3 regions of the Pseudarthrobacter sp. NBSH8 genome follow, and region 1 is predicted to be linked to each of the others. Evidence: riboswitches for the same ligand, from Rfam matches in the RefSeq annotation. Region 1 holds a riboswitch; each other region holds the start of a gene.

Region 1 (9,734 bases):
CTTCGGGCTTATGAATTCCATCATGGCCATCGGGTCCGTGGCGGGCGCGCTGCTCTCCGCCGGCCGCGGCAAACCCCGCCTTCGGATGATCTTCGGCGCGGCGGCTGCCTTTGGCGTGTCGTCGGGGCTGGCGGCGCTCGCCCCGAACTACTTCTGGTTCGGCGTCGCGCTGGTGCCGGTGGGCCTGTCCGCGATCACCATGATGACCAGCGCCAACGGCTACGTCCAGACCACCACCGATCCCGTCATGCGGGGCAGGGTCATGGCCCTGTACATGGCCATCTTTATGGGCGGCACACCCATAGGCGCCCCGCTGGTGGGATGGGTGGCCAACGTCGCTGGCCCCCGGTGGTCCCTTTCCGTGGCGGCCGCGTCCGGGATCATCGCCGCCGTGATCGGAATGCTCTGGATCATCCGCGCCCAGCAGCTCCGGATCACCTTCAACCGGCGCGCCCGCGGCCTGCGGTACTTCGGCGTCGTCTCGCATCTGGGCATCCAACAACCGGGGGACAACACAAACGGCGCCGCCAGGGACGAAAACCCGGACGACGCCGTTGGACGCTGACAGCTGGCCTCACCGCGCGAGAGCGCTACTTGCGCAGCTCGCCCACCACGTAATCAATGCTTGCCAGCAGCGCAGTGACATCAGCCGGCTCGATGGCCACAAACGTCGCGATCCGGAGCTGGTTGCGGCCCAGCTTGCGGTACGGCTCGGTGTCCATGATCCCGTTGGCGCGCAGCACCTTGGCGATCGCGGCGGCGTCGATCGAGTCGTCGAAGTCGATGGTGGCGATGACGTTGGAACGGTCTTCCGCCTTGGCCACAAACGGCGTGGCGTACTCGGAGGCCGCGGCCCAGGAGTAGATCCGGCCGGCGGAGTCAGCGGTGCGGGCTGACGCGAAGTCCAGGCCGCCGCTGGCGTTGAGCCACTGCACCTGCGCGTCGAGGGTTACCAGGGTGGTGAGCGACGGCGTGTTGTAGGTCTGGTTCAGCTTGGAGTTGTCGATGGCGGTCTGGAGGTCCAGGAAATCCGGGATCCAGCGGCCGCTGGCCTTGATCCGGGCGGCGCGTTCCAGCGCGGCGGGGGAGAAGAGGCCCAGCCACAGGCCGCCGTCGGACGCGAAGTTCTTCTGCGGGGCGAAGTAGTAGACATCGGCCTCGGAGACGTCCACGTCCAGGCCGCCGGCTGCAGAGGTGGCGTCCACCAGGACCAGGGAACCGGAATCGGCGCCTGCAACGCGCTTGACCGGAGCCGCGACGCCGGTGGAGGTTTCGTTCTGTGGCCAGGCGTAGACATCCACGCCTGCTTCGGCGGCCGATACCGGGCGAGTGCCCGGCTCGGACGTGATGATGGAGGAGGCGTCCAGGAACGGGGCCTTGTTGGTGGCCGAGGCGAACTTGGAGCCGAACTCGCCGAAGGACAGGTGCTGGGCCTTCTTGTCCACCAGGCCGAAGCTGGCGACGTCCCAGAATGCGGTAGAGCCGCCGACACCGAGGACCACTTCGTAGCCTTCGGGGGCACGGAAGAACTGGCTGAGGCCTTCGCGGACGGAGCCTACGAGGTTCTTGACGGGAGCCTGGCGGTGGGAGGTGCCCAGGATGGTCTTGGACGCCGCTGAGAGCGCCTCGAGCTGCTCCGGCCTGACCTTGGACGGTCCTGCGCCGAACCGTCCGTCCTTTGGCAGGAGGTCGGCAGGAATAGTGATGCTGGTTTCGCTCACGGGGGCTCCAATTTCGGCATGGACGTCGCTCACGTCCGGACGGTGGGGTGGCCGGTAGTCGGCAGTGACTGCATTAAGGACCTCCTTTATTCTGCCTGAACCCCTCGATTGGGCGGGAACCGGCACCGTCATAGTCCGGCCAATGAGACCATCGGGCCCCGTCCGGGGATTATCCGGACAAGTTCAAAATAGGCTAAGCTTTTTACCGGACCTCGCCGCTGCTGGACGCGATACGGTGGGACAACGCAACGTACTGCGCTCGAGGAGCTGAGCTGGATGACGGATCTGATCGATACTACGGAGATGTATCTTCGGACCATTTTGGAGCTTGAAGAAGAGAACATCGTTGCCCTTCGCGCGCGCATCGCCGAACGGCTGCGGCATTCCGGCCCCACGGTGTCCCAAACCATCGGCCGGATGGAACGCGACGGACTGGTGGTGGTCTCCGGAGACCGCCACCTGGAACTGACCGAGGCCGGGCGGAAGCGCGCCACGGAAGTGATGCGCAAGCACAGGCTGGCGGAACGGCTCCTGGCGGATGTGATTGGCCTGGACTGGGCCTACGTTCACGATGAGGCGTGCCGCTGGGAGCACGTAATGAGTGAACGCGTTGAGCAGCGCATCTACGAATTGCTCAACCACCCCACCGATTCTCCCTACGGCAATCCCATCCCCGGGCTGGCGGCCCTGGGCGGGCCGGCGTCGGCACTGCCTGATGCCGGAGTGATTAATCTCCTGGATGCGATGCAGGGCTACGGGCCGGCGTCGAACGTAACGGTCAGCCGGTTGGCCGAGCCCATTCAGGTGGAGCCTGAGCTGCTGGTCCAGCTGGACGAAGGCGGAATCAGGCCCGGCGCCTCGGTGTCCCTGGAGCGCGTGGGGGAGTACATTTCCGTGCGGGTTCCGGGCATAGAAGGGGCGCTCGAGCTGCCCCCGGAAGTGGCATCGCACGTCTTCGTTTCCGTCCGCTGACGGGACGGCGGCCTCCTCGCGTTGGGGCCGCGCTATAGCGCAGTGACGCCAGGTTCCGCAAATATAACGGAATTGTTACTGCCCAAGTTAATCGCCTATAGTTGGAACTCAGCGTCGATACAAAAGCGTTACCTGATCCGGAGCCGAGCTCTGCCAGCGGATCAGGTGCACGAATCACCAACTGGCAGAGGCGGGGGAACCACAACCGGTAGTCGCAAGACTGCCTTGGGGTGAAGTCCGTCAGCAGCAAGCCTCTTCCAGCGAAGGATCCTCACGGGATATCTCTGCGCCAAGTGCTTGTTATGGCGGACCGGGTCTTTGAACTCTCTGACCCGAATCCGACAGCTAACTTCGCAGGCTATCCAGAGAGGAACATTCTTGACCACGCAATACTCCAGGGGCCGCCGTCGCGCGGTGGGTCCCGCTTCGGCGCCCAGAGTGGCCGAGGATTTCACTGCGGAGAGGCCCCGCGATCCACAGCGGGAAGCACGACGCCGCCGGGGACCCTTCCGGCAGATGACGGATTTCGCCGCTGCCAGTGGCCTTGGCCAGAAGGCCGGCATCGCCTTGGCAGCAACAGGCCTGGCTCTCACCGTGACGGTTCCCGTGACCGGCCCCGTGATGGCAACTCCGGCACCCGGCCAGGCCGCGTCTGCCGTTTCCGCTGCTCCGCAGCCTGAAGTCACTGCCGAAGCCGCCGCCCAAATTGATTTCAGCCGCTCGTCCGTGGTTACCCAAGGTGATCCCGACGGCAAACTGAAGCAGCTGCTGAGCGCCCAGTCCGCGGGATCCATCACCCGCGCCGCCTCTGCCGGAAGCCTCGGCTCGCCGCTGGCCCAGCTGGCTACAGTCTCTCCCTTCGGATTCCGGGTCAGCCCCATCACCGGCGGCTCCGGCGACTTCCACCGTGGCCAGGACTTCGCCGCGCAGTGCGGAACCTCTGTCCTGGCTGCTGCCAGCGGCACCGTGACCTTCGCTGGCTGGCACCAGTACGGCGGCGGCAACCGCGTGGTGGTGGATCACGGCAATGGCCTTGAAACCACGTACAACCACCTCTCCTCCGCCAGCGTCAAGGTGGGCCAGACGGTCAGTCGCGGCGATGTGGTTGCCCTCAGCGGCACCACGGGCGCGTCCACGGGCTGCCACCTCCACTTCGAGGTCCAGGTCAACGGCGAAGTCGTTGACCCCAGCGGCTGGCTCTGAACCAAATGATGGCAAACTCTCGAATCGCCGCGACGTGCCGTGACCTGAATGTGACATTGGCGCGGAACTCCTGTAACGTTTAAAGCGCGTCAACTTTTCCGAAGTTGACGTTCTTGAGTGGATTGCCTAGCTCTGCCACCGCTCAAGGTCCGTTCGCATGACATCGTCTGGCAGGGGCGGGGGAACCAATTTTGGTCTTCGATTCTGAAGGCCTTGGGGTTAAGTCGCAAAGCTTCCACTGTGAAGCAGAGCGGCCGGGTGACTCCCATCCGAATCCGACAGCTCACCTCGCAGGCATTGGGAGAGGCTACCTTCGTGTCTTCACGCCATAATTCTGCGCGCCACCGCGCACAACCGGTTCGCACCAACCCCTTGGGCCCCGTGTCCAAGGCAGTCAGTGCCAACGCCGGGACCGTAGGTCGCCAGGCTGCTGTTATCGCAGCTGCATCAGGTCTGATCCTGAGCATGGGGCTTCCGGCCAACGCCGCGGATACCACCGCCGGTGTTTCCGCCTCTACCGAGTCCGGTTCCGCGCAGACGGCACTTGCCGTAACTGCGGCGCCCACGGCTACCGTTTCCTTCGAGCGCCCCGTGATCAAGACCACGCCGGCACCGAAGGTTGAAACGGTCCGTGCGCAGTCCACGGCCTCCGAAACCGGGGCTCAGGGTGCTGTGGCAACCGAGGCCGCGGCCTCCAAGCTCGCTGACGCCTCCAAGCTCGCTGACACTGTCTCCTCAGCCGCCGCTTCGGGTCTGGCAGCACTTGCCTACACCGGTATCGGCCGCCCCTACGTCTGGGGCGGCACCACTCCCAATGGCTGGGACTGCTCAGGCTTCACGCAGTGGGTCTACGCCCAGGCCGGCATCAGCATTCCCCGCACCAATGCCTGGACAGCCATGCGGCCCACCGCCACACCGGCTCCCGGTGACCTGGTTATGCAGAATGGCGGCGCCCACGTTGGCATTTACGTCGGCAACGGCATGATGATCAGCGCACTTAACCCGTCACAGGGCACCCTGCTCCACTCCGTGGCATCCACGGGCTCCTCCGCGTTCTTCACGCTGGCCCCGTAGTTCCTGCCATCCAGCAGTTCCTGCAGCCCTGTGCTGACGGGATCGATTCTTCGCTGGAAACTTTTCGCTAAATCCCCGTTCGGGGCGTGCCGGCGTACCCCCAAGATGCCGGCGCGTCCAAAGCCCTTGGTCTGCCCACGCGGTCCTGAGGAAAACGAAAGAGAGAAATTAATGACTACACGTGCAACTGCTGCACGGCACCGCGCCGAGGTCACCAAGACCAACTCGCTGGCTGTCATTGCCAAGGCTGTCGGCGACAACGCCGGCGGCATGGGCCGCCAGGCCGCGGTTATCGCTGCTGCTTCCGGCCTTGTCCTGACCAGTGGTATCGCTGCGAACGCGGCAGACTCCGGAGTCCAGCGTGAAGCTGCTTCCGCTTCGAACCTTGAGGTTGGGGTTTCCGCGCCGGCCATCATTTCGGCCGCCTCCACCATTGCCATCTCGTACGAGAAGCCTGCCGTGACCACCACTCCGGCTCCTGTTGAGGCTCCGGCGCCCGTTGTCGAAGCTCCGGCTCCGGCTCCGGCTCCGGCCAAGGCCGCGGCAACCGTAAAGGTAGCGTCGGCAGCTCCGGCTGCTCCCACGGCTCCGGTCGCTGCCAGCGGCAAGGGTGCTGGCATCCTGTCCGCCGCTTACGCACAGCTCGGCGTCAGCCAGGACTGCACCATGCTGGTGACCAACGCCCTGGCCGCCGTGGGTATCAACTACCACGGCTGGCCCGCCGGCTACCTTTCCCTGGGTAAGACCGTGAGTGCCGCCGAGGCTCAGCCCGGCGACCTGCTCTACTACGCCGACGGCGGCGCGGGCGTTGCCCACATTGCCGTCTACGCCGGCAACGGCCAGGCCGTTCACGGCGGCTACAACGGAAACCAGACTGTTGTGTTCAGCGCCAACGTTGGTTCAGGACCGGTTTACATCCGCGTGTCCTAGCACCGAAGTCGATCTTCAAAGGACCTCTGCCTCACGGCTGGGGTCCTTTGTTGTTGTAGGGCCGCCGCAGCGACCCGGACGCGTGTCCCGGTCCGACACGTGACTGCTGCTACGGCCGAAATTAGTTGATCCCGGGATTCTTTGTTTACTCTTGTGGTGTCGATCCATAGCCCGGATATGCCGGGGGCAGCCGGCCCTCGTGCCCCTGACGGGTGCGGCCACGAAGAGGTACGTGCATGCGCACTCTCGTTCTGAATGCTGGATATGAACCGCTGGCGGTGGTCACCTTCCGCCGGGCGCTGGTGCTTGTGCTCACGGGCAAGGCCAGTGTTATTGCCGAAGGCGATGACCCTGTAGTGGGACCGCAGGAGATCCTGGGCCGCCCGTCCGTGATTCTCCTGAACCGCTACATCCGCCCCAGATACAACCAGGGCACCCCGGTCAGCCGCCGCGGGGTGCTGCGGCGGGACGGTCACCGGTGCGCGTATTGCGGCAAAGGTGCCCACACTATCGACCATGTGCAGCCCAAATCACGTGGCGGCGCCGACTCCTGGGAGAACCTGGTGGCCGCGTGCCTCCGGTGCAACAACACCAAGGGCGACCACACGCCGGCTGAAATGGGCTGGAAGCTCAGGTTTGTTCCGGAACCGCCGCATGGCACCATCTGGCAGATCAAAGAACTTGAGAAGCCGACGCCGGCCTGGGACCCGTTCCTGCTGCCGGAACGGGCCGCCTGAACTCTGGCCTCTAGTTCCAGCTCCGCACAGTATTCCAGCCCGCACAGTTAGGCTGGGAGGGTGGACACTGACCCCCTCGACTTCGATGCTGTCATCCTCGCCGGCGGCCGTTCGTCGCGGCTCGGTGGCGTGCCCAAGCAGAGCCTGACGTACGACGGCGACTCCCTGTTGAACCGCTCCGTGGCCGCTGCCGGGGGAGCCCGGGCCGCCGTCGTGGTTGGGCCGGCCACCGCGGAAATGCTTGGCTGGGAAGTGCCGGCCGGGTTTCTGCGCTGCCGCGAGGAGCCGCCGTTTAGCGGGCCTGCGGCTGCGATTGCGGCCGGGCTGGCGGCCCTGGCCGCTGCGGGCGGCAGCCGCCCCGCGCTGACGCTGGTGCTGGCCTGCGACATGCCCAACGTGGGGCAGGCGGTGGCTGCGCTGAAGGCTGCGTTGCGTTCACGAGGACCGGGCGCAGGACCTGCCGGAGGTAAGCAGGCGGGCCTGGAACCGGACGGCGTGGTGGCCGTCTCGGAGGATGGCCGTAGCCAGCCGCTGGTTGGCTTTTATAGCACAGTCGGGCTACAACGATCCGTCACCCAGCTGGAAACCGCAGGACGCTTAATCAACGGGTCGGTGCGGGCACTCCTTGCTAGTCTGGACGTGCAGCTTGTCGCCGTTCCGGCCGGCTCCACGGCTGACGTGGACACCTGGGACGATGCCGCAGCACTTGGTGTGGCCGGTTCGGATCCCCTGAGCGGGCTCCGGGGCAACACTGCCGCAAACGATTTGGGAGGCAGAGCGTGAAAAGCCAGGAAGAGACGCTGGAAGAGTGGTGCAGGTCCTTGCTCCAGGCGTATGAACTGGAGGACGTCCAGATCGACGTCAACACCATTCTGTCGCTGGCCGGCGTGGCAGCACACTCAGTGGTCCGCCCGGCCGCCCCGCTCACCACCTTTATTGCCGGATTCGCCGCCGGCCTCGCTGCAGGATCGGGACAGGCTACGAACGCTGCCGCGATGACCGCCGCCATGGACCGTGCCCGCACCCTCGCTGCTGACTATGACGCCGAATCTGCCGGGACCCCCGTCGAATGACTCCCGTTCAGTGACCGCCGCCCCCGGCGACGTATCCGAAAATCCCGAGCAGCAGGCAGCCCCGGCAAAGCACCTTGCCCACACCTGGGAGGAGGCGCGCAAGGCCGCTTTTGATATCGCCACCCCGATTCCGCCGGGCCGGGTTCCCCTAGGTCAGGCCCTGGCCAGGGTCCTGGCCAGCGACATCACTGCGTTGCACGACATGCCGCACTACGCGTCGTCTGCGATGGACGGCTGGGCCGTCAACGGCAGCGGTCCGTGGATCGTGGCAGAGGCCGGCCAGCGGCTGGCACCCCACCAGGCCAGCCCCATCGTCACCGGCGGACTGATCCCGCCCGGGGCCAAAGCTGTCCTGCGCAGCGAAAGTGCAGTGCTTGGAACGGACGACGACGGCCTGCCGCTGCTGATGACCGGTGGCGCCGCCCGCCCCGGCGAGCCCGGGAACGGCCAGCACATCAGGAAGGCCGGCGAGGAAGCCGCCGCGGGAGCCGTGCTGGTCAAGGCCGGGGTAACACTGAACCCGGCCCACCTGGCGGTCGCGGCCCTGGCCGGGCATGATGACCTGCTGGTCCGGGGCAAGCCGGTGGTTAAGCTCCTGCTGACCGGCTCCGAAGTTGTAGCCCAGGGGCTGCCGGTCCCGGGACAGGTCCGGGACACCTTCGGTCCGCAGCTCGCCGCCGTTGTGGAAATGCTTGGCGGCATCAACGGCGGCCAGGAACGGATCGGCGACTCTTACGCTGAGTGGCTGGACGGTCTGGCGGACCTCCCACCCGAGGTTCCGGACCCCTCCGCGCTGCCGGCCGACGTCGTGATCACCACCGGCGGTACGGGCGTCTCGGACACCGATCACCTCCGCCGGGCCGTTGCTGAACTGGGCGGGCGGCTGGTCATCGACGGCATCGCCATGCGCCCCGGCCATCCCGCTGTCCTGGCCGAACTCCCCGACGGTCGCTTTGTCCTGGGGCTCCCCGGAAACCCGCTGGCCGCCATGATGGCACTGTCCACGGTGGGCGAACCGCTGCTGGCCGCGCTGGGCCACGGCACCATGCCGCCGGTGCAGGAGGTCCCGTGCGGGACCACCATCGAGGCTGAACCGGGCCGGACCAGGCTGATGCCCTTCCGGCTTCTGTACGGGATGGCGTCACCGGCCAAGCACACGGGTCCCGGGATGATGCGCGGACTGGCATCGGCGCACGGGGTGATGGTTGTTCCGCCGCATGGGGTACAGCTGGGCGAACCCGTCCCGGCGTTTGCCTTGCCGTGGGGACCGCCGGTGCCCGCGCCCGAGCAGCCGGGCAGTAAGACCAAGAGCAGGTCCGCCGCGAAACCAGCCACCCGGGCAGCTGGCAAGGACACTGCGAAGCCCGCCGGTCCGGTGGACTGGAGTGCCCTGCTTGGCTAGGCGCCGTGCTGCGGAATCCCGTACGCCACAGCCCGGCCAGTGGTGCAATGATGGACCTATGAACAGCGCCAGCCGGCAGGTCCGGAACGTCCACAGGGCCCTTCGAGACAGTCTGGCGGTTCGCTGATGGGGCGCGTGACGCAGCGCCGCAAGGTGCACAAGTACGTTTTGGATGGCTCGCCCAATGCCCTTGAGTTCCCGGTCCGCCACCGCGAGGACGTCCTCGCGGTCGAAGAGCCGCTGGAAATCCGGATCGGTCCGCTGTCATTCTCGGTGACCATGCGGACGCCCGGGGACGACTTTGACCTGGTGGCAGGCTTCCTGGTGTCCGAGGGGATCATCTGGGCTCCCGAGCAGCTGGTATCGCTTCGGTTCTGCGCCGGCGAGGACGAAGACGGCGTCCAGACGTTCAACGTGGTGGAAGCCCAGCTGCGGCCCGACGTAGAACTCCCTGCGAAAGGACGGAACGTCTTCACCTCAAGTTCCTGCGGCATCTGCGGCACGGACTCGATCGAGGCAGTGCGCAAGTCCTCCCATTTCAGCCCCGCGGCGGATCCATTGACCGTGCCCGCCCATGTGCTGGCTTCCCTGCCAGGACGGCTCCGCGAAGCCCAGGACGTTT
Region 2 (9,734 bases), 840 kb from region 1:
TCACCAGCGCGCGCGAAGAATCGCCGGACAGCCCGTTCGCATCCCTTCCGGCCCTCCAACTGGGGCCGTTGAGCTACAACGACACGGTCCTGATGCTGGAGGCCATCCCCTCGCGACAGACCGCGACGGCGGCGGTCCACACAGTCGCTGCGGCCACCAAGGGAAACCCGCTCGCCGCCGTCGAGCTTTTCAGGTTGTTGCTGGAACGCGCGGCTGAGGGAAAATACGCACTGCCCGTACCACTGCCCGGCAAGGGTAGTTTCGAAGCGGAGTTCGCCGCCATCGTGGGGGGGCTTTCGCCGGTCGCGAGGCAGGTTCTGAACCTGCTTTCCCTATCCTGCCGCAGTGACATCGCCACCTTGGAAGGGGCCTACAACCCGCTGTGGGGCGGAATCGACGAACTGCTAGCAAATGGCATGGTGAGCAGGTCCGGGCCGCATCTGCGGATCCGGGACCAGTTGCTTCGGGGCTACGTCTATGCGGCAATGATGCCTGCAATGCGGACCGCCGGCCACCGTTCCATGGCGGAAGCAGCGGAACCCGCAGATCCATACGCCCACCGCTGGCACCTGAGTTTTACTGCCCTGGAGCGGCAGACCCCGTTTGGGCTGCTCCGCTTTGCCGTTGACCTGATCCGGAGCGGCGAGGTGCCGTTTGCCATCGAATACATCGAACGGGCACTGACCATCAACCCGTGGGAAGCGGAGACGGCCGCGAGACTCACCACCGTAGCCGAACTGCTGCTGAACCGAGGAGAATTCGTTTACGCCAAGCGCTACCTGGACTGGGCGCAACGCGTGACACGGAACCCAGCCCTGATCCTTCGCCTTACCGGCCTCGCCTTCGAAATCCAGTTCATGCAGGGTGGAGCCGTGCGCTCCAGCATGGTGATCCGGCTGGTGAAGGAGCTCGGCCAGCATGATCCGGCCTTCGCAAACCGCCTGCTCGTGGCCGGCGCACTGTATTACGCGGACCGTTGGGAGCCCGCGGACGCCACCAGCCTGCTGCGGTGCGCCAGCGAGTTCGAGGACCACGCCTCCCCCGATGGCCTAGCCATGGCCGAGAGCGCCATGCAACTCATCGACGTGATCAGCGGGAAGCCGGAGCAGAGCCGCAGGCCCGACGGCGGGAACGAAACAGTTGCCGTCCTTCTGGTGCAGGGTCGCGCGCTGAGCTACTCCGAACACCACATTGCCGCCCAGGAGGCCTTCGCCCGGGTGCGGAACTTCCTGGAGGCAAACACAGTCAACTGTCGCGAAACCGCAGACTTTCTCGCGGTGGACAACGAAATCCGTGCCGGCAACGTCCGGAAAGCGGTGAGACTGATCGAGGATCTTGAGCTCGCGCAACCGGAAACCAAATATCACCGGGGAATGCGGCACGTCTTCCGGATCTGGCGGGCCAACGCGATCGGAGACGAGGAACTTGCCCGCGCCTACACAACAGAATCCCAGCACTTCTCAGGCGCGGAGAGCCATCCCGCGGTCACGGCGCAGCTGGCCGCGTGCCAGGGCCATTTTGCCCTCATGCGCGGCAACCTCGCCGAGGCGTTCGCGCAGCTGTCCCGGGCAGCGGAAATAGGCCAGGCCTTCAGCAACCCAACACTGCTCCGGTGCGCGGCCGATTTGGTGGAAGTCCTGGTCAGGCTTGGCCGGCACAGGGAAGCCGCCCAAGCACTGTGGCATCTGGAGAGCCAGGCAGTTGGCCTGCGTTCCCCGTGGCTCATGACGGCTGTTGCCCGGAGCCGGGCCATGCTGGCGGACGGTGAACAGTCACTGCAGCTTTTCAGTGACGCACTCGCTGGCAGGAACCCGCAGGAATCACTGCTGGAACGCGCCCGGACCGTGCTGTGCTACGCCGAACGGCTTGGCACCTTAGGCCGCCTCCGGAGCGCCCGGGACCTGCTGCTCCGAGCGAAAGTGATGTTCGACGAAGCTGGTGCCCGCGCCTGGGCCCAGCACGTCGACTCGCTGCTGCTTGACGAACGAGTGGCATCAGCAGGTGCGCTCGTCAGCCCCGCGATCCTGATGCTTGCAGACCACGAACGCGTATTGGCCCAAATGGTGGCCCGCGGGATGAGGAACAAGGAAATCGCGGCCACCCTGTATGTCTCCGTCCGGACCGTAGAAGTGCGCCTCACCGCGATCTACCGGAAGCTCGGAGTGGAATCACGCGCGCAGCTGACGGCCCTCGCTGCCGGCATGGAAGCCACACAGGCCAAGGAACCACTAATCCTTTCCATCCTTTAGCCCTCCAACCGGGCACAAACGCCCTGCAGGTACCCGCAGTTCCCGCATTGTTCCGGGCCGATGCCCACACGGCAGCCGGCTTTCCGCACCGGAACGGCACCCGGCAGACTAATTTTGCAGTACGAACTGCGCACTCCCCGGGGCGAATGTGGGAAGGACTCGGACATGAGAACGGCCGCCGCGAAGGCCGGTGCCAGATGACGGCTGAAACCGTCCTGGCCCGCATCAACGTCATGGAACCCTGGCTCGGCGAGGACGAAGCCCGCGCCGTGGCGGAGGTCCTCGCCTCCGGCATGCTGACCCAGGGGCCGAAGGTCCAGGCATTCGAGACGAAGTTCAGCGCCGTCCAGGAGGTGCGCCACGCGGTGGCGACCTCCAGCAGCACCACCGCGCTGCACCTGGCCCTGGTGGTGGCCGGTATCGGCCCCGGGGACGACGTGGTTGTTCCATCGCTGGCCTTCATCGCCGCCGCGAATGCGGTGACATATGTCGGGGCCCGGCCCGTGTTCTGCGACGTGGATCCGGCCACCGGCACCGTGACCGCACCTGCGCTCCGGGCCGCACTGACCCTTGACACGCGGGCCGTGATCGTGGTGGACCAGGGTGGCATGCCGGTTGACTTGGACCCCGTCAGCGAGTTGTGCGATCGCCACGAAATCATCGTGATCGAAGACGCTGGCTCGGCTGTTGGCTCAGAATACAAGGGCAGGCCCGTGGGCACGGGGGCGGACATTGCCGTGTGGTCGTTCCACCGGGACAACCTGGTGACCACGGGCGAGGGTGGCATGCTGACAACCCACCGGGCAGACTGGGCGGCCCGGGCCAGGAGCCTGCGCGGCCACTCCCTGAGCGTGCCGTCGGCGGACCGTGGCAGGGCCCGCCCGACTGCGCCGGAGGTGTATGTCGAAGTCGGCTTCGACTACCAGATGACGGATCTGCAGGCCGCCATCGGCATCGTGCAGCTGGGGAGATTGGCCGGGATAGTGGCTCGCCGCCGGGAAATCGCCGCGAGGTATGAGGCAGGCCTCTCCGGCCTATCCGGACTCCGGTTTGTGGCCGATCCACCATACGGGACCACCAACTTCCAGTCATTCTGGCTCGAAGTCCTACCCAGTTTCGCGACGGACCGTGAAGGGCTCCTGGCCCGCCTGGCCGAGGGCGGCATATCAGCGCGCCGCGGCACCATGGCGGCGCACCGACAGCCTGCCTATCGCTGGCGCGGAACGGGCAACGCAGGGCTCCAGAACACGGAACGGCTGACCGACCGGACGCTGGTACTCCCTATTTTCCACAGTCTGGACAACGTGAGCCTGAACCGGGTCATGAACAGCGTCCGGGTCGCTGCCGGGATGCCCCGGTGAGCGAACTGGTTCTGGTCGCCGCCAGCGGGCTGGCCCGGGAAGTTCTGACCATGGTCCGTGCCAGCGGTCAGTACGACGTGGTCGGGCTGCTCGACGACAACAGGGAAATGGCCGGCGTCACTGTGGACGGCGCGCCGGTGCTGGGAACCATTGACGATGCCCCCAAGTTCACCCATGCGCTGGTGCTGGTGTGCCTGGCGTCCGGAAAGTCCCGGGAAGCCGTAGTGGAACGCTTGGCCGCCCTGGGCCTGCGCGATGCCCGCTACGCCACTGCGATCGATCCCACCGTGGAGTGCCCGGAGGGCTGCCGGATCGGCCGCGGCAGCATTCTCCTGAAGAACGTGTCCCTGACGGCCTCCGTCACGATCGGAACCCATGTTGTGGCAATGCCTTCCGTGACTTTTACGCACGACGACGACGTGGCTGACTTCGCGACGTTCGCCGCCGGCGTGTCGCTGGGCGGGGGAGTCCGGATTGGTCGGGCGGCCTACCTCGGGCTGAACTGCAGCGTCCGTGAACGGACTTCGGTGGGGGCCTACGCCACGGTTGGTATGGGTGCCGCCGTTCTGAGCAACGTGCCCGATGGCGAAACGTGGGTCGGCGTCCCGGCCCACCCCATCGAACAGCGCTAGCACACGGCAACTGCCGCCGGGCGCAAGGGGACGCACCGCAACTGAGAGTTCCGTTACCCGATTGTGATTAATCGAATCCTGTCGTGTACGGTCGATCAGGTGGGCCGACCTTCCAGGCCCAAAACCGGGCAGACGCCAAGCTCTGCCGCTGCCCGGAATCCACAACATACTTAGGCAGAGGCGGGGGACCCAGAGTGTCCGGGCACGGCATTAAGCCGACCCTAGGGGTGGAGCCGCTTTACGCGGCCGGATGGCCTCATCCGAACCCGACAGCTAACTCCGCAGGCGTTGAGAGGCAATCACTTATGTCTGCATCCAATGATCAGCCGCGCACTCACGCGCGCCCATATTCTGACGAAGCCGCGTCGCCCACCCAGCGACGGTCTGTGCTGAAGAAGTCCGCGGTCCGTGCCAAGTCCAAGCGCAACATGTCGCTGACCGCGGCCGCTCTTGCCGCCCTGCTGGGAGTCGTATCCCTCGGCCAGGTCTCCGACCAGGCACCGCAGAGTGCCGAATTGAACCGCGTCGCGGACACGTCCAAGCGTGACCAGGCTCCGGGACAGGTCACGCGCGACACCAACGCTGTTCCGGCACCGCTGCCGGCCACGGACCCCTCCCCCGATCCGACCACGGCGCCTGCGCCTGCGCCTGAAGAGCCTGCGGTTGCTCCCGCACCCGCCCCGGTAGCGACGACAACGGCTGCACCAGAACCGGCCCCTGCCCCTGCACTCCTTGCATCAACCGGGACAACCGGCGCCATGCCTGTAGGTGTCCCCGGCGCATGGACGATGGCTTTTGCCGACGAATTCAACGGCACGGCCCTGGACACGGCCAAATGGTCCAACTGCTGGTTCTCCCCCACCTGCGGCACCATGAACAAGGTCACCACCAGCCCCAGCAACGTTTCCGTCGGCGGCGGCAACCTTGTCCTCTCCCTCAATTCGTCCACCTCGGGTGCGCTGGTTTCAACCAACCCCAAGGGCGGGGCCACCACTGGCTACGAATTCACGACAGGTTACGTCGAGGCCCGGATCAAGTTTCCCGGCGACGGCACAAACCTCTACAACTGGCCCGCATTCTGGACCAATGGTCAGAAATGGCCTACCAACGGTGAGAACGACATCGCAGAGGTTTTGAGCGGAAAGATGACCGTCAATTACCACTCGACGACGGGAGCCCACAACCAGGGCACGGTTCCCGGCAACTGGGGCAACGACTTCCACACCTTCGGGCTGCACCGGACCGCCAACTCGGCTGACGTCTACTTCGACGGCGTGAAGGTGAAGTCCTACGCCACCGACGACGGCGGTGCACCGCAGTACATCATCCTCAACGTCGGCGCCTCAGGCAGCTCCCCAGCTGCCTATGGTGCCGCGTCACAGGTCCAGGTTGATTACGTGCGCGCCTGGAAGTAGTACCGCCATCATGTGAGCGGACGACGGCGGGGGGATCCTGCCGTCGTTCGCTTTCTTTAATTTTGTGTAAAGCCGCAGTTGTTGCCGCCATTCAGGCAGAACACCGCACCCGCAACGTAAACTCTTGCAATGAAGCTTCTGTACATCACAGAAAGCGTGCCCAACCGCGACCCCATGCTGGGGGACGGCAGTTCCATGATCCCATTCGAGGTCTTGCGGAACCTGCCCGCGGACATAGCTGTGACGCTCCTAACCTTCGCGGGGCCGGTGGATGTGCCGGCCGAAATTCGCACTCGCTGCAACACCGTTCACGTGATGCCCACCCGTCGACGCGGCTGGGCCGCCATACTGTCACTCGGCGGCCTCACTGGCTTCGGAAAGCACCAACGCTCAACCGCCAAAGCGCACACCACCGCGGCTAAACTTTCAGCTGCCCACGAAGCCACCCTGATCCACGGTCCGCATGCCCTGTTTCTCGCCCACTCCGTAACCGGGCCCCTGGTCCTGCAGACGGTGGATCCATGGTCCATCCGTGCCGCGATGGAGACATCCGTTGCCCACGCGCTGTGGCCCGCATACCGCTTCAGGGAATTCCTTGCCGTGCGGTCCGAGCGGAGGCTGCCGCCGCGTGCGCGGCTCCTCACCGTGGGAGCCCAGGATGCCGTCTCATGGTCCGAGCATCTCGCGCGGCCCGCCAGGAGTATCCCCAACGGCGCCGAACGGTCGACGCGTCGGGCCTCCACAGCAGGCAGTCCCGTGGCCTGTTTTGTCGGCAGTCTGAACTACGGCCCCAATGTCGACAGCGTGGGCGTTCTGATCAACAAAATTGCCCCGCTGGTGTGGCAACAGGTTCCGGATGCCAGGTTTGTACTCGCCGGGCGACGACCCGCACCCTCCGTCCGCGCACTGGCTGGCCCGAGGGTGGATGTCCTGGCCAACGTGCCGTCGGTTCTGGAGGTCTTCCACTCCGCCGACGTCGCCGTCTTTCCCGATGAGCACGGGGTAGGCATCCGGAACTCTGTCCGGGAAGCCCTGGCCGCTGGCCTTCCCGTCGTTGCGACGCCCGTGGCCGCCCGCGAGCAAGCTGCCCACCCTTTGCTCACCGTTGCACCTGACCCGCAGGAGTTCGCCGATCACATCGTGCGGCGGTTGACGACGCGCGGATGGCACCGCCCGGGAGCGGACGAAGCCTCCCTCCGAACGTGGCGGACGGTGGCCCAGGAATATGCGGATGAGATCGGCAAGGCAATCAAGTCCGATTCCGCCGGCATCCTGCACGGAAGGTCCCCGGCATGAGCCTCGCTCCCGGTGATCTGACCCGCGCAGGCGTCCGCGGAGCAGTGTGGCAGGGGCTGGCATTCATCTCCGGCAGGGTAATCGTCCTGATCACCACCATCATTCTGGCGCGACTCCTGTCCCCCGAGGAGTACGGCCTGGTGGCGCTGGCCCTGGTCCTTATGGCGTATGCCGAGACCATTGCCGACGCCGGTGTGGCCCAGGCGCTCGTCTATCTGCCACGAACCGGAGTCATGGCACGGTCCGCCCTGCTGATTTCCGTGCTGCTCGGTGGTGCGCTCGCCACCGCCATCGTCCTGGCCGGGCCGTGGATTGCCAGCCTCTTCAATCTGCCAGGTGTGGGGCCACTGGTCCAAGTACTGGGGATCTCTGTGTTGGCCACGTCCTTCGGCGCGGTCCCGGAAGCCCTGCTGCGACGGGATCTGAAGTTCAAGCCCCTGACCCTGGCACCCGTGGTCCGGGCTGCCACCATGGGAACCGTGACCCTGGTCCTGGCCTTTGCGGGCAACGGCGCGTGGTCACTGGCCGTGGGTACGGCGGCCGGGTCCGTTGCTTATGCCGTCACTTGCTGGTTTCTGGTCCGCAAAAACGCCCCTTGGCAGATCTGGCGCGTGGGCAGAGATGCTCTCCGGGCCAACATCGCCTATGGGGCGCCTGTAGCGGGAAGCAGTCTGCTTGCCCGCCTGATTTTCGACGTCGACTACCTCATCATTGGTCTGCTGCTGGGCGCGCAGGCTTTGGGCTACTACACACTGGCCTTCCGGCTTCCCGAAGCCCTGATCCTCAACGTCTTCTTTGTCCTCTCGACGGTCCTGTTCCCGCTTTATGCCCAAGTACGCGGCGATCCAGACCGGCTTCGCGGCGGATACCTGAAAAGTGTCCAGATCCAGACCCTGTATGGGGTGACCGCCGGCGTGGGCTTGGCGGTTCTGGCCCCGGTTCTGGTGCCTCTGCTTTTCGGACAGAAATGGACCGAGGCGGTGCTGCCGCTGGTTTTCCTGGCCCTGTACGCAGCAGTGCGGTCCCTCGGCGCGGGTGCCAACGACGTCTACAAGGCGCTTGGACGCCCTGGCCTCTCCATCGGAATTTCCGTGGCCCGGCTGGTGATCCTCGTGCCGGTCCTGTTCGTCGCCGCCCAATGGGGCATCGTCGGCGTCGCCTGTGCGCAGTTGGCAGTGGCGTTTGTTTTCGCCTGCGGCATGCAGGCTGTCGCGGCCCGGGTGATCAAGATCCGGGCGAGCCGCCTGGCCGGCGCCGTCGTCCCGGGCGTGGTCTGCGGGGCCGCTGTTGGGGTGGCCGGGTTGGGCACACTGGGACTTCCGTTCCTCGGTCCCATAATGACCACCGCCGTCGTGGTGGTCATGGCCATCGGGCTGGTGTACGCCATTCTGCGGCTGGGATTCCCGGCCTTGCTCAGGGAACTGCTGAAGCTTGCGCGCCGGGCCTAGCGCTCCTGCAGCACGCCTGTCACAACGTGCCGCCATAGCCAGAAATCCCGATCGGAGGCCACTGCCAGGCGGACCTGGTCTGTTCCGGGCCCAGGGCCCGTCTGGCGGTCCAGTCGGTAGGCAAGCGTGGCCGCCGACCGGGCCCAGGTGGCAATAACCAACATTGGAAGCACTCCGGCGTCCACCCCCCGACGCCTCAGATGGGCGGCGAGCGGTGCCAATGCCCACCCGCCCGCGCCGAACGCCTTCTCAAAGGCCGCTATCTGCGCGCCCCGATGGAATGCGTGTTCAGTTGATTCGCTGAGGTACTGAAGGTAGAAAACCAGGTCATGGCCCGGAACACCATCGGTGCGGGCCCGCTCCCAGTCCACCACCTGCAAAGTTCCGTTGTCCCGAAGGAAGAGGTTGGGATGGCTTAAGTCACCGTGCTCCACGATGGCGGGCAACGGCACATCGTGCAGCGGCGCCAGAAGCTCGTGAGTGCGTTTGACCAGCTCCTTGGTTTCCGGCTCGTCCGCAACCAGCCGGCAGAGCGCCTGCAGCGGCTCGCCAATGGTCCGGTCGTACCATCCGTCATTCTGGGCTGCTGCCTGCGTGCACGGCAGCGCGTCTACAAAGTCCGTCCCCGCGCTGACGGCGCCCGATAGGTCCGCGACCACAAGCCGGGGATCAAGGGGGGCTCCAGTCACAGCGGTTTCCACGAGCACTGTGTGGGCGCCGACGTCACAGACAGTCACCACATGCGGGACACCGGTGGCAGGTCCGGCGCCGAGCTGCCTCAGAACCTTGGCTTCGTGCCGCACGCTGTCGTTCTCGCCCGGCTGCCGCGGCACCTTCACCACAAGGCTGGGCTCCCTCGCTCCTGCCGCGAAAATCAGTGCCACCACGTGCCGGGACGTGATGAATCTGGGTGTCAGGAGGACGGTCTCCCACTGCCTGCCAATGCCGTATTTTTCGAGCTGAAGCTCCTCATAGCGCTCTGCCAGGAACCGGTCAACGAATGTCATTGCGGCTCCTCCGCCGAGGGGCGGCGGCCCGTGACAGTTCCTTCCGGAATAGCCAGGTCAAAGAGATGGAGCATGAGTGCCAGCCGTGCGGCGAGGGCTTTGGCGGCGCCGAAACGGACATCCTTGTGGAGTGAAAGGGTGTTCCTGATAGCGGCAGCCGAATCCACTGGAACGATGCGGGCCGTACGGTCCAGCGACGGCGCATTCCAGTACGCGCTGACATCCTGGTAACCGCTGCGGATAAGGGCGTGTTTCCAGCCTTTCAGCGTCCGGGGTCCGGACCGCCGGAACAGAGAACGCCGGACTTCAACGCACATCCAGCCGCC
Region 3 (9,734 bases), 130 kb from region 1:
CATGTGCCTCCAGTTCGAAATGCTGTGGGCGCGCATCACGGCCATCAGCGCCGGGGTGATTTTCATCATCGCCATGGGCCTGAGCAGGGTGTTTCTGGGCCACCACTGGCTGACGGATGTGATGGCCGGCTGGTTCCTGGGCCTTGCCTGGGTGGGCATCGTGATCCTGGCGCACCGGCTGTTCCACGTGCTGCGGAAACGCGAGCACGCGGGCCCGGCACCGACGTTCGAACACCCCGTCCTGCGGGATGATCCGTCGAGCTGATTCCCGGCCGGAGGCTGCCCGCGTGGGTGATAGTTTTGACGCATGCGCACTCTCGTTGTGGACCACCCGCTGGTCGCCCATAAGCTCACCGTCCTGCGGGACAAGAACACTCCGTCGCCGGTCTTCCGGCAGCTGACGGAAGAGCTGGTGACCCTCCTGGCCTACGAAGCCACCCGCGAGGTCCGCACCCAGCCGGTCACAATTGAGACGCCCGTCAGCACCACCGTGGGCACCGCTTTCACCAAGCCCACGCCGCTGGTGGTTCCCATCCTGCGCGCCGGGCTCGGCATGCTCGAGGGCATGACCAAACTGGTCCCCACCGCTGAGGTGGGTTTCCTGGGCATGGCCCGCGACGAGGAAACTCTGGACATCATCACCTACGCGGAGCGGCTCCCGGAAGACCTGACGGACCGGCAGATCTTTGTGCTGGATCCCATGCTTGCCACCGGCGGAACCCTGCGCGAAGCCATCAAGTTCCTGTTTAAGCGTGGCGCCTCAGACGTCACGTGCATCTGCCTCCTGGCCGCGCCGGAAGGCCTGGCCAAGCTCGAAGAGGAGCTTGCCGAAGCGAACGTTACTATCGTGCTGGCGTCCATCGACGAACGGCTCGACGAGAAGTCCTACATTGTTCCGGGGCTCGGCGACGCCGGCGACCGCCTGTACGGCATTGCCGGCTTACATCCCGGGCCGTGACGCCTAAGCCCGTGGCGTGTAAGGCAAAATAGGCAGCATGAACATCCCCACACCTGCCGCCACACGAACACCTGCCGCCACGCGAACGCTGACCTGTCGTGCCGTCCTTTTCGATATGGACGGCACGCTGGTGGACTCCACGGCAGTGGTAGAAGAGGTATGGGGAGAATTCGCAGCCCGGTACGGTCTGGACATCGCCGAAATCCTGCGCACTTCGCACGGCATCCAGGCCGCGGATACGATGCGCCGGTTCGCACCGGCCGGAGCCGACGTTGTGGCGCTCACTGCCGAACTCGGCGCCATGGAAAGGGTGCGGACTTCCGGTATCGTCGCGTTGCCTGGGGCTGCCGAGTTGCTTCGAAGCCTCCCGGCCGAGGCCGTGGCACTGGTGACCTCAGCGGACAGGACCCTTGCAGACATCCGCATGGACGCCGCGGGACTCGCCATGCCAGCCACGGTCGTGACGGCGGAACTGGTCACACGGGGCAAGCCGCACCCGGAAGGGTATGTGAAGGCAGCCGGGCTGCTGGGCGTGCAGCCGGCGGATGCCCTTGTGTTCGAGGATGCACCCGCCGGAATCGCGGCCGGTGTTGCTGCGGGGATCCGGACTGTGGCCGTGGGCCCCAACACGGGCGAATTGCCGGCAGGAGTGCTCCACATCCCGGACTACCGTGCAGTGACAGTCTCCGTGGAACCGGACGCTGCGGGCCGGCAGATCATTTCTTTCCGGCTTTGACGCCTGCCTTTAACGCCGGCCCGGGGGGACTCGAGTCGGCCTAGTACCAGTTGTGCGACAGGTGGAAATTCAGGGCGCCGCACGGTGACTGGTAGCGCTCCTGGATGTAGTTCAGGCCCCAGTTGATCTGCGTGCGGTAGTTGGTGAGGTAGTCCCCGCCGGCGCTCGCCATCTTCTCAGCGGGCAACGACTGGACGATGCCGTATGCGCCGCTGCTGGCGTTGGTGGCCGTGGTGGTCCAGTCGGATTCCTTGGTCCACAGCGTCTGCAGGCACTGCATCTGGTCAGCGGACCAGCCGTAGGTCGCCAGTTGTCCGGCGGCGTAGGCTTGGGCTCCTGCGGGGTCGTTGACGGCCACAACAGGTGCCGGGACAGGCTCGGGAGCCGGTGCCGGGGCGGGTGCGGGTTCGGCAGCCTGGGGCGCTACGTTGATCTCGGCCGGTGCAGCTTCCGGCTCGGCCGGGGTCTGGATCTGGGCTGCTTCGAAGCTCAGCGTCGACTGGGCGCTGGCTTCTTCGGCGGACTGGTCCGCGCTGGCTGCAAGCGACGCGGATTCGGAAGCGTGTGCTGCGGCGCTGACGCCGACCAGGAGGGCGCAGGCCGTCGCAAACACGGCGACGCGCTGGCCCACGGAGGGAATCCGGGCCGCCTTGGACAGTGGGGACATAGCTGCACCGACGCGGGTCTGCTTGCGGTGGCTGCCGGACTTTGGGTCGCCCTGCGGGCGTGTTTCTACCTTGAATTCAGACATGATGGATCGCCTCTCACACCTGCGGAGTTAGCTGTCGGGTTCGGATGAGGGCATCCGGCCACACGGCACAATCACGTGTTGACTTAACCCCAAAGGGCTCTTGGTGCCCGGGACGGTGGGTCCCCCGCCTCTGCCTCTGAAAACGGAATCCGGGAAGCGGCAGAGCTTGGCGTCATCCGGATATGCGGCCCAATCGGGATCCGCACCTTTTCTACGGTACAGGAGCTGGACGCTTAAGTCTCATTTTGGTAACAGGAGTCACGACGATGGCGTGTCGCCTTGCGGCATTCGGGATTCGGCTGCGCGGGCCGCGGCACCGGCAGGAAAGTGTAGGGCGAACTCTGTCCGCCCGGCCCGCGATGTCACTGCCACGCTCCCGCCGTGGGCCTCCATGATGGACTGGACAATGGACAGGCCCAGGCCGCTGGTGCCCTCCGACGCCCCGGCGCCCGAGGCCGGTGCCGTGGCCTTGCGGGCCGCGTCTGCGCGGGCAAACCGGGAGAAAACGTGGTCCACGAACTCCGCAGGGATGCCGCCGCCGTCGTCCGTTACCGTCACCACCGCGGCGCCATCGTCAGACTTCGTGACAGCGGTGACCACTGTGGTTCCGGGTGGCGTGTGCTTGCGCGCATTGGAGAGCAGGTTGACCAGCACCTGACGCAGTTGGGAAGCATCACCGGTGACGGCGAGCGGTTCGTCAGGCAGTTCAAGGCGCCAGCGGTGGTCCGGAGCTATGACTTTCTCGTCACTGACGGTTTCGATCACGAGTTGAGTGAGATCAACTTCGCTGAGCTTAAGGGGCTGTCCCTCATCGAGACGGGCCAGCAGGAGCAGGTCCTCCACCAGGGTGGTCATGCGCTCGGACTGGCTCTGGACACGGGCCAGGGACTTCCGACCGTCCGGTGTGAAGTCCTCGGTCATCCGCATCAGCTCCGTGTATCCGCGGATGGCGGTAAGCGGCGTGCGCAGTTCGTGGGACGCGTCTGCAACGAACTGCCGCACTTTGGTCTCGCTCCGCTGCCGCGCCTCGAGGGCACTGGCCACGTTGTCCAGCATCAGGTTGAGGGCGTGCCCTACGCTGCCCACTTCGGTTCCGGGGTTGGAGTTCGACGCCGGGACGCGCACCGCGAGTGCCACCTCGCCCGCGTCCAGCGGGAGCCGGGCCACCCGGGTTGCCACCTCGGAAAGCTGCTCCAACGGCTTCATGGTGCGCCGGATGAGCACGGTTCCTGCCAGCCCGATCAGCGCCAGGCCGCCAAGGGAAACGAACACAAAAGTCCAGACCAGCGACGCCAGCGTGCTCTCCTTGGCAGCGAGCGGAAGTCCCGTGACCAGGACATCGCCGTAGCCGGTTTCCACGGCCACAATCCGGTAATCCCCGTGGGACAGCGAACGGTCCACAGGAAAGCCGTTCCGGGTCAGCGCCATTAGGGTTTGCTTGTCTTCCGCGTCGAGCGCCAGGCGTGTTGTGTCCGAGTTCAGGAAGCCGCCGCTGGGGATCTGGCTGTCCAGAATCCGTGCATTCAGCGTTCCCACGCTCTGCCCGCGGGCGTCGAGCGGGTCTGTCCGGCCGTTGAATCCGCCCAGGCCCGGACGGCCAGGACCGTTCGAAAGTTTGGCTGCCTGGCTCAGTTGTTCATCCAGCTGGCCGGTCAGAAAGGAGTCCATGGAAGCGTAACTGAACAGGCCCACGGCGCCGCAGATGGCAACCAGCAGCGCCATGGCCAAGAGGATCAGTCGCGTGCGCAGATGCCACGTGTCAGGTTTCAGCCAGCTCCGGGCCGGTGTTGGGGTTGCTCGCGGTGAGGACACGGCCTAGTCCGCCGGCTTGATGACGTATCCGGCGCCGCGCACAGTGTGGATCATGGGCGGATGTACGGCATCCACTTTCTTTCGCAGATATGAGATGTAGAGTTCCACGATGTTGGCCTGGCCGCCGAAGTCGTAGTTCCAGACGCGGTCAAGGATCTGGGCCTTGCTGATGACGCGTTTGGGGTTCTCCATGAGATACCGGAGCAGTTCGAACTGGGTGGCCGTGAGCTGGAGGTCATCGCCCGCACGGGTCACTTCGCGGGTGTCGATGTTGAGGACAAGATCGCCCACCACAAGTTCGGCTGTGTCCATCGCGGCAACGCCGGACCGTTGGACCAGGCGGTGCAGCCGCAGCAGGACCTCCTCCATGCTGAACGGCTTGGTCACGTAGTCGTCCCCGCCGGCCGCGAGGCCCAGGATCCTGTCCTGGACGGCGTCCTTGGCGGTCAGGAAAAGGGCAGGCACCTCTGGGGCGAAGGCGCGGATCCTGCCCAGCAGCTCAACGCCGTCGAAGCCCGGCAGCATCACGTCCAGCACCAGGACGTCCGGGCGGAACTCCTTGGCGAGCTTCACGGCCTCGGGGCCATCGGCGGCAACGGCAACAGACCAGCCGGCCATGCGCAGCCCCATGCTCATCAGTTCGGAGAGGCTGGGTTCGTCGTCAACCACCAGGGCACGGATGGGGGAGCCGTCCGGGTGGGTCAGCTGCGGGAGGTTGTTGGTCATGGAGTGCGAAGTGGCCATGGGACAACTCTCCGATCATTCGGTTAGCCCGCGCTATGGGGTTCCTGTGCGCACGCTGTGAATCCCAGCGTAGCGAGCTGAGTGATCAGGGATGGGTGCAGATAATGGGCGGGCCGGAGCCGTTTCCGCTGGACAGGCGGCAAAAGGCAGCAAGCAATTTCAGCAAGCCATGCCGCAGTGAATTTCAAGGGCTTAAAACCGCGAGTGGACGAAGATTGTTCGCCACGAGGGGCTATTTGCGCACCCTTGACGGACAACAACCGCCATTTTGTCGTCATATCAGAATGGTGATCCATGACACAAATCCGTATTCTGTCTCACTATGCGGAACAAAGCACCCATTGTTACTTGCAAGTTCTCATTGTTACGTTGCACACTTTGAGTTGTGAACAAGAACTCAACAGCACCTGCAGCCGCAGAATATTGGCCCAGCACATCCGCTGCTGCCGATATGCGCTGTTGTCGAATGCACGCCTGACCTTCAGACCCCACGAAGTTCCTAGGCATTCGCCCCCAAGCCCAGCGCCCCCAAGCCCAGCGTAGGGCGCCCTCCCCAGATCTCATTGCGGGGAAATTCAGCATTCGAGCCGCGATGACGGCCATTCACATTGAGGTAAGCATTCATGTCAGTTGCATCCGGATACGTCCATATCTCCGTCCGTAACGCAGGCAAGGCGGGCCAGGCCTCCGGCCTCCGCCAAGGCTTCGGCGCCCGGCCGGCGTTCGTCCCGGCAACCCCCGGCGCCAGCTTTCCTGCCCCCGGCTACGCACCGCAAGGCTACAATCCGAATTCCTACGGCCAGCTCCGCGCTGTCCAGCCTGCCGATGCCCCGCCGCTGACCGCGCCCACCCCGGTTATCGCTGGTCCAAACGCCGTGCGGCCCGTCGCCAACGACACCGTTGCCCGTGGATTTGTCCTCTACATGGGCATCGATGAGGAAACCGCAGCGGCTGCTGGAACCTCCATTGCCAAGCTTGCCCAGGAAATCCGCACTTACGCACAGTCACTCGTGACCGGCGCCGAAAGCTACGCGGCCGTTGCCGTGGCCCCGGCCGGCACCCCAGGTTCCGCGCTCGACGTCGTCCGGTCCACCTTTGGTGACCCCACCGTGAATGCACAGAAGCGCACCGAGACTGCCCGGCTTCAGCAGCCCCAGGACCCGCGTCCGTCCGGCGTCCTGATCGACCTTGCCCGCCGAGAAGTCCACCTTGACGGCGAGTCCCTGAATCTGACCTTCAAGGAATTCGAACTCCTGAACTACCTGGTGGAAAACGGCACCCGCACGGTTGGCCGCGATGAGCTGCTCGAGGGCCTGTGGCGCAACGCCGAGGAAGTCCCCAACGAGCGCACCATCGACGTCCACATCCGCCGGCTCCGCTCCAAGCTGGGCCGCCTCGCCAACACCGTCCGCACAGTCCGCGGCCAGGGCTACCGCTTCTACGAGCACCCCGAAGTGATTGTCTGGGCCGCTCCGGAATACTCGATCTAGTCCTTACTTCAGTACCGCGCTAAGGCGGCACGACCCCTCTGTGCCTGTTGTTCGAGGGCGGCGCCGTGGGTCCTGCGGGTCTAGGCTTGGGGGATGAGCGACCACCACATCAAACGCCTGGTGATCATGCGGCATGCCAAGGCCGACTGGCCCGGCGGCGTGGCGGATCATGAGCGGCCGCTGGAGGAGCGGGGCCACCGCGAGGCGCCCCTGGCCGGCAAGTGGCTGGTCAAGCACGGTATCCTCCCGGACTTCATCCTGTGTTCCAGCGCGCTTCGCACCCGCCAGACCTGCACCTGGGTGTGCTCCGAGCTGGGGGATAAGGCCCCGACGCCGAAACTTGAGGACGGCCTCTACGCCGCCTCTGCGCTGCGGATGCTCGCCGTGGTCAACCATGTGCCTGACACCGTGACCACGCTGATGCTCATCTCGCATATGCCTGGCGTCCAGGACCTCGCCATGCACCTGGCCGCACGCGACTCAAACCACGACGCCTACATGGACGCCGCCACACGCTACCCCACCAGCGCCCTCACGGTGCTGGAAACGGAAAAGTCCTGGGCCGAACTGGACGGGCAGGACGCCCGGCTGACCAAGTTCAAGGTCCCGCGAGGCCACTGATCGCAGGGGCCCCGGCAACAACACCGCTCGTCGCGGCGACCTCGCGCAGCAGTCCGGCGACGTGCTGGATGCCCGGGCTGGCCGCCATGGTCCGGCGGTACACGATGCCCACCTGCCTGACCTGCATGGGGTTGACCAGGGGCAGGCCGACGACGTCCGCAGGCAGCGCGGGCCGGCCGAGGCGGGGGACCAGCGCAACCACGGCCCCCTGCTCCACCAGGGCGATGTGGGTTGCAAAGTCAGGATCGTAGACCCGGATGTCCGGTACCCGGCCCCGATCAGCGAAGATCCGCAGCAGGGCCTCGTTGCAGATGGCGCCGTGCGGTGTGCTGATCCACCGTTCGTCCACGAGGTCGGCCGGTTCCACCTGGCTGCGTCCGGCCAGCGCATGGTCGCGATGCACCAGGACGTCCGCAACGTCCTCGCACAGCCAGTCGAGCGCCATGTGCTCCGGTATCACCAGCGGGACAGAGTTCCAGTTGTGGACCACACCCAGGTCCGCCTCCCCGTTGGCCACCCGCGCTACCGCTTCCCGCGGGTCCTCCGCCAGCACGCTGATGTCCAGGTCTGCTCCGGATGAAGCCAGCCGTCCCAGCAACGGCCCCACCAGGCCCCGGCAGGCGGTAGAGAAGGAAACAACCTTGAGGTGCCCTGTGGGTTTGGTCGGATCCGCCAAGAGGGTGGATTCCAGTTCCTCGAGCTCCGACAGGATGCGCCGGCCGTAGGCTGCCAGGGTGAGCCCGCGCTCGGTCAGCAGCACGCCGCGGCCGCGGCGCTCCAGGACGGGGAACCCTGTCTGCTTCTCCAGCTTCTTGATCTGCTGGGAGACGGCCGAAGGACTGAAGCCCATCACCTCCGACGCCGCTATGACCGAACCGTGGTGTTCAATCGCAGCCAATGCCCGGAGTGAACCGATTTCAATCATGAAGCAAACGTACATGGTTTGACGCAAAATTCAACGCTGGTGCTTCATCGGCTCTTCTGCGAGAGTGGGACCGTGAACCTCCGCCACTCCCTCCTTGCCGCCCTGGTCGCCGTCCTTTGGGGCCTGAACTTCGTGGCCATCGACTTAGGGCTTCATGCGAACGGAGGTGAGGTTCCCCCGCTGCTGTTTGTGGCCTTGCGGTTCCTCCTCGTGGTCTTCCCCTGGATTTTCTTCATCAGGAAGCCGGACGTCAGCTGGAAGGCGATCATCGGCGTCGGCGTCTTTATGAGCGCGGGCCAGTTCGGCCTCCTTTACCTGGCCATGGCGCTGGGCATGCCGGCAGGGCTAGCCTCCCTGGTCCTCCAGGCGCAGGTGCTGCTCACGGTACTCCTGGCTGCCGGGTTACTGCGCGAGCGGCCCAGCCGGAGCCAACTGGCCGGCGTCGTTCTTGGCGTTGCGGGCCTGGCCGTGGTGGCCGTCGGCCGCAGTGCCGTTGCCCCGTTGCTGCCGCTCATCATCGTCCTGGGAGCCGCGCTGTCCTGGGCTGCCGGGAACGTCATAGCGCGGCAGGCCAAGGCCGCCTCCGGGCTGGGGCTGGTGGTCTGGTCCGGCGCAGTAGTGCCCCTGCCGCTCGCCGGACTGTCGCTGCTGGTGGACGGCCCGGAGGCGGTGTTCAGCACCCTGGCAGACCTCCAGCCGGCCACGATCCTGAGTGCCCTGTACACGGCCATTTTCGCATCGCTGGTGGGGTACGGAATCTGGAACCGGCTCCTGGCCAGCTACCCGTCGTCGGCCGTGGTGCCTTTCACCCTGCTGGTTCCCGTGGTGGGCATGAGCGCTGCCTGGCTGGCGCTGGGGGAGGTCCCGACGCCGGCTGAACCGGCTGGCGGGCTGCTCCTCCTGGAGGAGTGGCGACGGCGGTAGTCGCTGGCCGAGGCCGGCGCGGTCTGCGGCTGGGTCAGCGGCGGGGCGCCGGTTTGGCGCCCGTCTTGGTGCCCGGTTTGGGTGTCGGCTTGCGGACCGGGGAAGCGGACGGCGACGGCCGCTTGGCTGCCGTGTCAGGCATCCGGGCGGGTGGGCGGAGCCCTGACGCGCGCTGAGCTGTGGCCGCACCCCGTGGTGCCGCGCCACGGGTGGCCGCGGTCCGTGTGGCGGTGCCCCCGGCTGCCGGGCGCCGCCCAGCAGGCCGGCCTGCGCCGGACGCGGGCCGCCGCTTGGCCGGTGGGGGCTTCCGTTTGGCAGTCCCCGGACGCCTTCCCGCGGGCCAGGCAGTGCCAAGGAAGAGGACCACTAGGGTGGCAACTGCTGAGGCCGCACCCCAGTAGAAATAGTTGTCCGGATCCCCGGTGGGGAGCGGTGTGCCGAAGAACGATGATTGCTCGGCGAAGGCCAGTTCCCAGGTGCTGACGAAGGCCAGGGAGAAGGCAATGGTGAAGCTGGAACCCGCAGCGGTGGCCACCAACACAAAGCGGCGCCCGCGGGCCAGGACCTCCGCTATGGCCGCCACGTAGGCCAGCGCAACCAGGCCCAGGAACGTGACCATCACGGTTTCTTCCAGGGTGATGGCGGTGAGCACCAGCATGCCCAAGGCGGCGACAGCCGCGATCACTGCGAATTTCCCGCTGTTACCCATGTGGCGCATGTGTTCAATCATCCTGCTACTTCACGACATAGCCGCGCATGATTGCCATGATTGC

What was found. A riboswitch is a leader RNA that binds a small molecule or an ion and turns the genes downstream of it on or off. The one in region 1 is predicted to bind cyclic di-AMP.
Region 2: linked by a shared signal. The riboswitch ahead of FYJ92_RS18600 (family 16 glycosylhydrolase) and the one ahead of FYJ92_RS03610 (C40 family peptidase) in region 1 are both predicted to bind cyclic di-AMP.
Region 3: linked by a shared signal. The riboswitch ahead of FYJ92_RS03035 (hypothetical protein) and the one ahead of FYJ92_RS03610 (C40 family peptidase) in region 1 are both predicted to bind cyclic di-AMP.

Annotation. Positions count from the first base shown of each region.
Region 1 is NZ_CP043178.1:778,782-788,515, forward strand. It holds gene FYJ92_RS03590 (MFS transporter) at 1-565, shown strand, start outside; gene serC (phosphoserine transaminase) at 591-1,721, opposite strand; gene FYJ92_RS03600 (metal-dependent transcriptional regulator) at 1,998-2,693, shown strand; cyclic di-AMP (ydaO/yuaA leader) riboswitch at 2,825-3,068, shown strand; gene FYJ92_RS03605 (M23 family metallopeptidase) at 3,072-3,896, shown strand; cyclic di-AMP (ydaO/yuaA leader) riboswitch at 4,045-4,207, shown strand; gene FYJ92_RS03610 (C40 family peptidase) at 4,278-4,970, shown strand; gene FYJ92_RS03615 (NlpC/P60 family protein) at 5,142-5,900, shown strand; gene FYJ92_RS03620 (HNH endonuclease) at 6,137-6,637, shown strand; gene FYJ92_RS03625 (NTP transferase domain-containing protein) at 6,698-7,420, shown strand; gene FYJ92_RS03630 (DUF6457 domain-containing protein) at 7,417-7,710, shown strand; gene FYJ92_RS03635 (molybdopterin molybdotransferase MoeA) at 7,721-9,112, shown strand; gene fdhD (formate dehydrogenase accessory sulfurtransferase FdhD) at 9,239-9,734, shown strand, end outside.
Region 2 is NZ_CP043178.1:4,002,116-4,011,849, forward strand. It holds gene FYJ92_RS18585 (LuxR family transcriptional regulator) at 1-2,249, shown strand, start outside; gene FYJ92_RS18590 (DegT/DnrJ/EryC1/StrS aminotransferase family protein) at 2,447-3,610, shown strand; gene FYJ92_RS18595 (NeuD/PglB/VioB family sugar acetyltransferase) at 3,607-4,242, shown strand; cyclic di-AMP (ydaO/yuaA leader) riboswitch at 4,395-4,544, shown strand; gene FYJ92_RS18600 (family 16 glycosylhydrolase) at 4,548-5,657, shown strand; gene FYJ92_RS18605 (glycosyltransferase) at 5,787-6,953, shown strand; gene FYJ92_RS18610 (lipopolysaccharide biosynthesis protein) at 6,950-8,401, shown strand; gene FYJ92_RS18615 (aminoglycoside phosphotransferase family protein) at 8,398-9,408, opposite strand; gene FYJ92_RS18620 (hypothetical protein) at 9,405-9,734, opposite strand, start outside.
Region 3 is NZ_CP043178.1:647,358-657,091, forward strand. It holds gene FYJ92_RS03020 (phosphatase PAP2 family protein) at 1-265, shown strand, start outside; gene upp (uracil phosphoribosyltransferase) at 308-958, shown strand; gene FYJ92_RS03030 (HAD-IA family hydrolase) at 996-1,694, shown strand; gene FYJ92_RS03035 (hypothetical protein) at 1,735-2,445, opposite strand; cyclic di-AMP (ydaO/yuaA leader) riboswitch at 2,451-2,627, opposite strand; gene FYJ92_RS03040 (HAMP domain-containing sensor histidine kinase) at 2,704-4,167, opposite strand; gene FYJ92_RS03045 (response regulator transcription factor) at 4,261-5,001, opposite strand; gene FYJ92_RS03050 (winged helix-turn-helix domain-containing protein) at 5,625-6,491, shown strand; gene FYJ92_RS03055 (histidine phosphatase family protein) at 6,585-7,112, shown strand; gene FYJ92_RS03060 (LysR family transcriptional regulator) at 7,090-8,037, opposite strand; partial or broken gene FYJ92_RS03065 (EamA family transporter) at 8,110-8,981, shown strand; gene FYJ92_RS03070 (hypothetical protein) at 8,996-9,691, opposite strand; gene FYJ92_RS03075 (TetR/AcrR family transcriptional regulator) at 9,696-9,734, opposite strand, start outside.